3 regions of the Lactobacillus sp. 3B(2020) genome follow, and region 2 is predicted to be linked to each of the others. Evidence: riboswitches for the same ligand, from Rfam matches in the RefSeq annotation. Region 2 holds a riboswitch; each other region holds the start of a gene.
The links. A riboswitch is a leader RNA that binds a small molecule or an ion and turns the genes downstream of it on or off. The one in region 2 is predicted to bind thiamine pyrophosphate.
Positions count from the first base shown of each region.

Region 1: another riboswitch for thiamine pyrophosphate. It lies ahead of thiM (hydroxyethylthiazole kinase); the one in region 2 lies ahead of tenA (thiaminase II).
Region 3: another riboswitch for thiamine pyrophosphate. It lies ahead of GTO83_RS00960 (ECF transporter S component); the one in region 2 lies ahead of tenA (thiaminase II).

Region 1 covers NZ_CP047410.1:980,103-983,379, forward strand. Annotated here, with positions in the region: gene GTO83_RS04875 (NRAMP family divalent metal transporter) at 1-145, shown strand, start outside; gene GTO83_RS04880 (hypothetical protein) at 240-779, shown strand; gene GTO83_RS04885 (FAD:protein FMN transferase) at 794-1,711, shown strand; TPP riboswitch at 1,749-1,856, shown strand; gene thiM (hydroxyethylthiazole kinase) at 1,900-2,664, shown strand; gene thiD (bifunctional hydroxymethylpyrimidine kinase/phosphomethylpyrimidine kinase) at 2,661-3,277, shown strand, end outside.
Region 2 covers NZ_CP047410.1:1,833,041-1,836,317, forward strand. Annotated here, with positions in the region: gene GTO83_RS09205 (aldo/keto reductase) at 1-583, shown strand, start outside; gene tenA (thiaminase II) at 873-1,514, opposite strand; TPP riboswitch at 1,557-1,663, opposite strand; gene GTO83_RS09215 (RluA family pseudouridine synthase) at 1,672-2,556, opposite strand; tRNA gene GTO83_RS09220 (tRNA-Asp) at 2,628-2,702, opposite strand; gene mprF (bifunctional lysylphosphatidylglycerol flippase/synthetase MprF) at 2,845-3,277, shown strand, end outside.
Region 3 covers NZ_CP047410.1:199,984-203,260, reverse strand. Annotated here, with positions in the region: gene GTO83_RS00965 (nucleoside hydrolase) at 1-823, shown strand, start outside; TPP riboswitch at 1,475-1,563, shown strand; gene GTO83_RS00960 (ECF transporter S component) at 1,661-2,221, shown strand; gene GTO83_RS00955 (ATP-binding cassette domain-containing protein) at 2,223-3,277, shown strand, end outside.

The DNA of each region.
Region 1 (3,277 bases), 850 kb from region 2:
GTTAGCGATCCTATTAGTTGCGGCCCTTAAAGAACCAATTATGGGAGCCCGTTACCATCATCCAATTTGGTTATCAATTACTGGTTGGATAGTGGTCCTTTTCATGGCCTTTGCCAGTTTAAAAACCATCTTTACCTTATTCTAAGTTGGTCATCATCAAAAGCGGTGGTTGAATTGCAATCAACCGCTTTTTTTGGTTCAATTGAAATGAAATGGTTATTTCGGGAGGTAAGTTGGTAATGGAGAAATGGCAAAATTACTATTCAAAAGAGGAACAAGCAGTGCTAACGGAGAAGGCGAAGCAGAAAATTAAATTTCCCACTACCCTTTATCAACTTGCAAAGGCTAATGGTCAGTTCATCCCTAAACATGCACGGATCAAAGCTTGTCAACGCGCTCGGATGCCTCTTCTGAAGGCTGATATTCAAAATCTGACTGCCTTGGCTAATGGACAGAAGCTCCCAGCATCGCCAAAGAAAAAGGCAAAGCGATCACAAACAAAAGTGTTACGAGAACGGAAGACACTACCAAAGATCACTGCTAAAGAACGGCTTCAACGGATCTTAAGCCAATATGATAGTTGGGTGCAAACCGGTGAAGAAGTTGGCATTATGCAGTTTGAAAAACACCGGCGCTATCGGATTCAAGCGGCCGACGTACTGAAGAATCTTGAAGCTACAAATTACGCTTTGAATCGCCAAGCTAACTTAATGGAAAACCAGCTCGAACGGCTAATGGAACGGGTTGAACGCCGGCAAGATAACCAACGATTTTATTGAAAGAGGATGAAAAAATGATTGCAAGACGACGGGTTCATTTGATGGGGACCGTAATCGATGTCCAGATCGATCACGAAGAGGCAGAAGCTTTGGCAGATGAAGTAGTGCGTCAGCTAAAATTGTACGAACATCGTTTTAGTGCAAATGATGATTCAGCCGAGTTAATGCAAGTCAACCATCAGGCTGGTAAGCAAGCAGTAAAAGTAGCTCCGGAGTTATTCGACTTAATACAAATTGGTAAAGATTATAGTCTAATGCCAGTCGGCAACTTAAATATTGCCATTGGGCCCCTCGTTAAGCTCTGGCATATTGGTTTTGATGATGCTCATAAGCCAGGTGATGATAAAATTAAAGCACGACTAAAACTGACTGATCCCCACCAAATTGAATTGAATCCAGTTCAACAAACGGTTTTCCTAAAACAAGCTGGAATGGAGATTGATTTGGGGTCGCTTGCAAAGGGATATATCGCTGATCTACTTACCGATTATTTACGCCAAAACGGGGTCCAATCAGCCCTTTTAAATCTTGGTGGGAACGTGGTTGTGATCGGCGGGAAGCGGAGTAATCCGGATGGTTATTGGCACGTTGGCCTGCAAGATCCAGCTCAACCGCTTGGCAACTACCGGCGGGTATTAAATCTCCGTGATCAATCAATTGTAACTTCTGGGATTTACCAACGAAACCTGGAAGCTAACCATCATTTTTATCACCATATTTTTGACAAACATACTGGTTATCCAACTCCCACCAAGATTACAAGTTTATCGATTATTTCTAAACGGTCGGTTGATGGCGAGATTTGGACAACAATGCTCTTTGGAAAACCACAAGCCGAAATTCAACGTGTAGTGGAAGGGTTACCAGGGATTAAGGCCATCGTCATTGATAACCGGAACCAGCTGTTTGAATATCATGGGCCAGGTGATTAGATTGACAATTTTTCATTACCGCTTACAATTAAATTAGAAAATGTAACTGGAGTGCCCGTGCACCGGGCTGAGATGTGTTTGAGAAACACGGATCCATTGAACCTGTGAGTTAGAACTCGCGTAGGGACGTTACGGAGGCGTTATCCTGCGGGGATAACGCCTTTTTTGATGTTCCGGAAAGGAAAAAGATGAAGACAAACTTAATTGACCAAATTAAAGCTAAACGTCCCTTAGTACTAGTAGTGACCAATTCTATTACTGCTGGAGCAGTAGCTAATGTTTTAAGCGCAGTAGGGATGTCACCGATGATGCCATCTGACTTTCATGAGGCTACTGAGCTAACCCAGTTGGCGGATGCCATAACCATTAATATTGGCTCGGTTGACAGTGATCAAGCGGCTTTAATTGATGCGGTGATGGCGACTGCAACCCAACTGAGTAAGCCAATTGTCTTAGATCCGGTTGCAGTAAGTGCGAGTCAAGCTCGGCAAAGTTTAGTCCAATCAATTCTAAAGAAAGGGGTAACTTTAATCCGTGGTAATGCGAGTGAGATTGCTTATTTAGCAGGAATTCAAAGTCGCGCCCGGGGGATTGATGCCGGAGACGAAAATAATCCGGCTTACCTGGCCCAACTTTGTGCGCAAAAGCAGCATTGCTTAGTGGTTCTTTCTGGGCCAATTGACTACGTAAGTGATGGCAAAACCACGGTTGAATGTACGATGGGAAGTCCAATGATGCCAAAAGTCGTTGGAACTGGTGACATGCTTTCGGCTTTTTTGAGTGGTTGCCTTAGCTTACCGATTAGTCAATTTGAAGCTGTCAAATTTGGAACGGAATACTTTGGCCAGGCAGGACAAAGAGCAGACACCGGGAAACTTGGTGATTGGTCGGCTAATTTCTTAACGATCTTGGACCAAGCAAATTCAAAAAGTTGGAAGGGAGTAGAAAAATGAAAAAACAATTTCCTCAAGCTTTAACAATCGCTGGATCTGATTCTGGTGGTGGGGCTGGCATGCAGGCAGATTTAAAAACGATGCAAATGCGACATGTTTTTGGGGCGTCTGTGGTAGTTGCTGTAACCGCCCAAAATACTCGCGGGGTAAATGATGCTTTTACCCTACCTAAAACAATTATTGATGAGCAATTTGAAGCGGTTGCTGATGACTTAGCGATTAAAGCTGTCAAAAGTGGCATGTTAGCCAACAGTGACACGGTGCGGACGGTTGCTAAAAATTTACGGAAGTTTAATTTTGGCCCTTATATTCTTGATCCGGTAATGGTTGCTAAAGGGGGTGCTCATTTATTGACTGATGATGCTGTAGCAACGGTTAAACAGGAATTGTTACCACTTGCAAGCTTAGTAACCCCTAACTTACCTGAGGCTGAAGTTTTAACAGGAATTACGATTAAGGATCAGGGAGCAATGCGAGCGGCAGCTGAAAAACTTCAAACTTTGGGTGCTAAAAATGTCTTAGTTAAGGGTGGCCATTTGGACACTGAGACCGCGGCAAGTGATTATGTGTTATTAGCCGATGGGACGGACTTTTGGTTGAGTGGTCCTCGGTT
Region 2 (3,277 bases):
CATTGACTCAGTTAAGGAATCTCTGAAAAAGCTGCAACTCGATTACGTTGATCTGCTTTTGGTTCACTGGCCAATTCAAAATCACTTCTTTGAAACCTGGCGGGCTTTTGAAGATATGAAAAAACAAGGTTTGACCAGGTCAATTGGGGTTTCTAACTTTGGAATTGCTCATCTCGAACTTTTAGCCACCCAAGCTAACGAACGCCCAGTTGTTAACCAAGTCGAACGGCACCCTGGCTTAAATCAACTCGCCCTCTTGAATTATCACCGGAACCACGGGATTGTTACCCAAGCCTGGTCGCCATTAGCCCGGGGAAAATATCAAGATACCCCAGTCCTAAAGGCGATTGCTGAGCACCATCACAAATCGGTTGCTCAAGTCATCCTACGCTGGCACTTACAAGGCGGCGTAGCAATCATCCCTAAATCATCCCATCATGAACGAATTCAAGCAAATGCGGATCTTTATGACTTTGAACTTTCAAATGCCGAAATGAATCAAATTAACCAACTAAATCGCTTTGCCCGGACTGGTCGCGAACCAGAACTAGTCTTTGAAAACAACGAACAGTATCAACGATAGTCAAAAAAAGACCGGAAAAACCTTCAGTTTCTCTCCGGTTTCTCTTGCATCTCCGAATGTTACTCAGTAACTAAGGTCAAAGCAGTAGCTGAATGGCAGTTGCTTCCCTACGGTCGCACCAACCGATTCAGCCTTGCATGGGCTCACAAACGCCAAACCAGTTGGCTGGTTCGCTCCAAAGCACGGCCTTAGCGGATAAGTGCGAACGAAAGGTCGATTCTAATGAATCAACCTTCGTCCTTCTTATCCCAACCAGGCCGTCAAGGAGCTTTTTTCCCAACCTTTCTTATTACCAATTTTCCTTTGTCAAAGCCATTTGCCAGAAATGAACCTCATAGTAGCAAGACTTCGCAAAGGCTCCTCGCATCAAAGCTTGCGTTGGTTGATCAACTTGTAAGGCTAGCCGATCAACGATTGCCCGCATTTGGGTTGTACTCGTCGTAAAATCCTCCCCACCATAACTATCAAAGAAAGCTTGATAGATTGGATCTGGACTTTGTTTTTGGGCAAGCCCTTTGCCAACTTCATTATAAAGCCAATAACACGGCAACAAGCCAGCTGTTGCCACTGCAACCCCAAACTTTGTTAATTGATAGTACATGTGAGTAATATAAGCATAGTTCGTTGGTGCCGGATTAGTTTGATCAAGTTCGGCTAAAGTAATCTGTAATGCTTGGTGCAATGCTTGGCGGGCTTGATCTTCTCCGGCACCCAAACTAAGCAATAACTTAGCATCATCAGCCGGTAAATGTTTGGCGACTAATTCATGGAGATGCTGGAAATTACGCAAGTATTGGTGATCTTGGCATAAGTAATACCGAAAAGTTTCCTTAGGTAAGCTCCCATCCACAAGCTGCTGAATAAAGGGATGGTGGACACTCTGGTCGTGACAAGCCATAATGGTTGTTTTAAGGGTATCAGTAAACTTCATTTTGCTTCCTTTCCGGACGAAAAAAGGCGCTATCCTCGCCGGATAACGCCTTCCGTAACGTCCCTACGCGAGTTCTAACTCACAGGTTCCAAGGATCCACGTGTTTGCACGCATCTCAGCCCGGCCCACGGGCACTCCAGTTACAATTTATCTGTTTTTAGTTTAGTTGATCCCATAATTCTTGTAAAGCTTGGGGCAAATCTGCCTTAAATGAAAGTTCTTTTTCCGTAAAGGGATCCATAAATTCCAGCCTAGTTGCGTGTAAGGCCTGGTGTTCTACCCGGTCTAATTCACCACCATACAGGTGATCCCCCACTAAGGGGTTCCCTAGCCAACTTAAATGAACCCGAATTTGGTGGGTCCGGCCAGAATGGAGGCGTAAGCGAACCAGGCTATGGTTAGCTTTGGTTTCTTCCACCCAGTATTCCGTTTTAGCGGGTTGACCATCTGGGCTTATTTCCCGGGAAATTTGATCCTTAATCCGGGCAATTGGTTGATTGATCATACCATGCTCAAGTGGCAAATGACCACTGACGATTGCCAAGTACTCCTTCTTAACCTGGTGGGTTTGCACCTGTTGACTAATCATACTAGACGCCACCCGATGCTTTGCAACTAACATTAGGCCACTAGTAAAGCGATCGAGCCGGGTAATTAAATGGGGGCGTTGGTCTTCAGCACCTTTTTGAATCAAGTTTCCTTTTACCCGATTAAGGACAGTATCATTTTGTTCGGTTGGTCCAGGCACAGAGGATAAACCAGCTGGCTTATTAACTACCAACCAATTTGCGTCTTCATAGACAATCGTCAAGGGACCGTCAGACACCGCAACCGTTGGATCAACTGGTTCCGGGTCGACCTTAATCGTTAAAGGTTGGTTAGGCAAGATCTTCGTCGTTGGCCGCACCTCACGATGGTCAACCATCAATACCCCAGCCCCATTTTTAATATCGTTAAATAATCGGTGCCCCATCCCCAAACTTTGGAGATACCGTTTAATCTTGATTGGCTCAGTCCCGTGGTAATACCAAGTATTTTCCATATTTTCCTCCATTTTCTGATACAAGAAAACCCGGAAAGAAACAACTACTTCCTTCCGGGCTCTTTAATTAGCGGTCCATGCGGGACTCGAACCCGCGATCTCATCCGTGACAGGGATGCGTCCTAAACCAACTAGACCAATGGACCAATAAAGCACAAGTAATAATATACCGGAACTCACTTCAATCGTCAACTATTTTCATGATTTCTTGCTAAATTTTCGAAAAAAATGTAACTTAGAAAGGAATACATCGTTTTTTTCTTACTATACTTCAATTTGGGGGTAGCTATGCAAACCTTTTGGCAAACTGCAGAACGTTTTTGGCAACATTATGCCCGGATCTTAAAGCTTATTTTTATTACCTCAGTCATCCTCTTCGTCGTGATTACGTTGGGAAACTTTTTTAAAACTGTTGATTGGGGAGCAGTTGATGCAGAACTAACTACCCTCCCCCTTAGTACACTTCTCCTCTTAACTTTCGGGGGCCTAGTTGCGATCTTACCAATGACGGGTTATGACATTGCTATTACCCACCTCTTGCCAGGTAAATTTAACCGGTTTTACATTTTTCGGAGTGGTTGGATTACTAATACCCTAACTAACGTCGCTGGTTTTGGTGGCTTGTTAGGAGCGACTCTCCGGGCTCAATTTTATGGAAAACAAGCTAGTCGAAGTCAAATTATTGGAGCAATTGCTAAAATTGCAGTCTTCTTATTAGCTG
Region 3 (3,277 bases), 520 kb from region 2:
TGCACAAAACAGCTTGAAGCTTTTGGAATTACTTGGCCAACCAGACGTTCCAGTTTTCTTGGGTCTGCCACACTCCAGCACAAGCGACCACTTTGATGTAATGCAAGTTTCCAAGGATATCCACGGGAACAACGGGATTGGAGAAGTCGAACTTCCAGAACCAAAGCGGCAAGTAGAAGCACAATCGGGGGTTGACTTTTACATCGAAGCTGCTCACAAGTATGGGAAGGACTTAATCATCATCCCAACTGGGCCAATGACCAACTTGGCGGCGGCTCTTGAAAAGGATCCTGAAATTGCCCACTTAATTGGGAATGTCACTTTCATGGGTGGGGCGTTAACGGTTGAAGGGAACGTAACTGACGTTGCCGAAGCCAACATCAATCAAGATGCTAAGGCTGCTAACACGGTCTTGACCAGTGACTTACCACTAACGATGGTTGGCCTTGATGTTACTTTGCGGACCCTCTTAACCAAGAAAGAAACCCAACAATGGCGGGAACTTGGGACTAAGGCCGGAAAAGCTTACGCTGATATCACCGACTTCTACATCGATGCTTACTATAACCTCGACATCGACAAGCATGGTTGTGCCCTTCACGACCCACTCGCCGTTGGAGTTTCCCTCGACCCAAGTTTTATTCAAACGATTAGCCTCTTCATGAAGGTAATCTACGATGAACACAACTACGCTCGGACGGTCGGTGACAAGGACAAGTTGAACGATCCTAACCCAAACGTTAAGGTTGCCGTTAATGTTGATAAGGATCGCTACTTGGCTACCTTCATGGACCTTTTAACGAACCTCTTCAAAGAACATTAGGATAATTTTATCTAAATAAACATCATTTAAACTTATTTGACCGTGAGAGGACGAGAAGAAACCTTGGTTTCTCCTCGTCCTCTTTTTCATCTCCGAATGTTACTCAGTAACTAAGGTCAAAGCAGTAGCTGAATGGCAGTTACTTTCCTAACGGTCGCACCAACCTATTCAGCCTTGCATGGGCTCACAAACGCCAAACCAGTTGGCTGGTTCGCTCCAAATCACGGCCTTAGCGGATAAGTGCGAACGAAAGGTCGATTCTAATGAATCAACCTTCGTTCTTCTTATCCCAACCAGGCCGTCAAGGAGCTTTTTTCCCAACCTCTCTACTTTTTACCTATTTAATCCACTTTCCGTGGTCTAACATTAGCAGCCAATTTAGTGATGCTTTTTCAATCCACGGTACGTGGTGTTTAAATTGGACTGATTGTTATAATCTATCCATAAGTTATCCACAAGTTTTCAACTTTTCCACCAAATTATTGTGGATAAATCATTACTTTTCCCCAGCTTGGTTATGGTTAATGATGATTTTGATAGCTAAATTCACAATTCGTGTTCTTCAAAGTTTTCCACAATCTGTTAATTATGGTGCGTCACTAGTGACCTTATTTGTCAATTGGAAGCGAATTCGTTATAATATGCTTATCAATACCATGTCTGGGGTGCCTTTGGCTGAGATAATACCCATTTAACCTGATCTGGTTAGTACCAGCGTAGGGAGTTACATTCGGTGAATCGGCAAAAGATAGATTTAACCCGCACCCCGCAGGCTTTCTGTTGGGGTGTTTTTTGTTGGCGTGGATTGAAATTTATTTCCACAAGGGGGACATTTCGATGTCAAAACGTTATCAACTCAAGGAAGTTATTTTGTTGGCTTTGATTGGAATCATTTTCGGGGTCATCTACTATGCCGGTGACTTCTTATATAATGGTCTCTCCATAGTTTTAACCCCAGTTGGCTTGGGACCAATGGCCAACGATATCACAATGGGGCTTTGGTGCATGGCTGGTCCAATGGCGGCGATGCTTCTCCGGCGACCGGCCGCTTCCTTTCTCGGTGAATTTTTAGGAGCGGCTGGGGAAATGTTCTTAGGGGGCCAATGGGGAGCTTCCAACCTGATCTCTGGTTTTGTCCAAGGGGTCGCTAGCGAACTTGGGTTTACCCTTACGGCTTATAAGCACTTTGATTGGTTTGGGTTAACTACTTCAGCACTCACTTCAACTTTCATTACTTTTGGGTGGGACTGGTTCCGGAATGGTTATGCTCACTTTAGTTTGCAACTGAATTTGATTTTACTGATTGCTCGCTTTGTTTCGATGTTTATTTTCTGCGGGGTCCTCGTTAAGTTAGTCGCTAATCTCTTAGAACGGGCCCATGTGATTAAGACCAATTAAAATGACCCAAGCAATTGAAATCCACAACCTCAGTTTTAGTTACGAACCGCAACTCCCAGTTTTAAAAGTAGCTGATTTAACCATCCCCCGGAAAACGATGACCCTCCTTTATGGGCCTTCCGGGAGCGGCAAATCCACCCTCTTAAAAATTCTGGCCGGTCTGTTACCCAAATACGGTGGTCAACTTGATCCTGGAAGTGAAATTAGCCTCAAAGCAACCGAAGCCGCGATGATGTTTCAAGATCCAAGCCTCCAATTTGCGATGGATACTCCCTGGCACGAAGCAGAGTTTGCCTTAGAAAACCTGCAAATTCCACCTGTAGAAATGCCGGCCCGGATTCAAGCGGCGTTTGCGACCGTTGAAATCAGTCACCTCGCCCACCGGCAATTTGCCACCCTCTCAGGCGGAGAAAAACAACGGGCGGCCTTGGCAGTAATTATTGCGATGCAAAAACCAGTGATCCTCTTAGATGAGCCCTTCGCTAGCCTGGATCCGGTTAATCGTAAGCGCCTGTTACAGCAACTTCAAAGCCAAGTTGAGGCCGGCAAAACTGTGATTATCGCGGACCATGATTTAAGCAATTACCAGGCCGTTAGTCCTAACGTGATTCAATTTGGAACCGACCATCAAACACAGGTTTTAACCAGCCAAGCAGTCCGGCAATTACTAGTAGCAGCAAATCAGCAACCGGTGATTCCAGCCAAACCAGCTGCACAATTTCCGGCAATTTTGACTGGAACAAATCTTAAAATTACCCAACCCAACCAAGTTTTAATCGATCAAGCCCACTTTCAACTCCCGGAAAACCAAATTAGTCTTTTAACCGGTGAATCCGGGAGCGGGAAGTCAACCTTGCTCAAGGTTCTGGCCAAACTCGGGACCTATCAAGGAAGTTTACTTTACGCGGGCCAAGAACTCCGCAAATATTCTGCCCGGCGTTGGGGCCGGAAGTGTGGTTTGGTTTTCCAACATGCCGCGGATCAATTTTTAAACGTAACTGTAGCGGAAGAACTAGCCTTGAGCCAAAAACAAGGGCGCCATCCCTATTTCACACC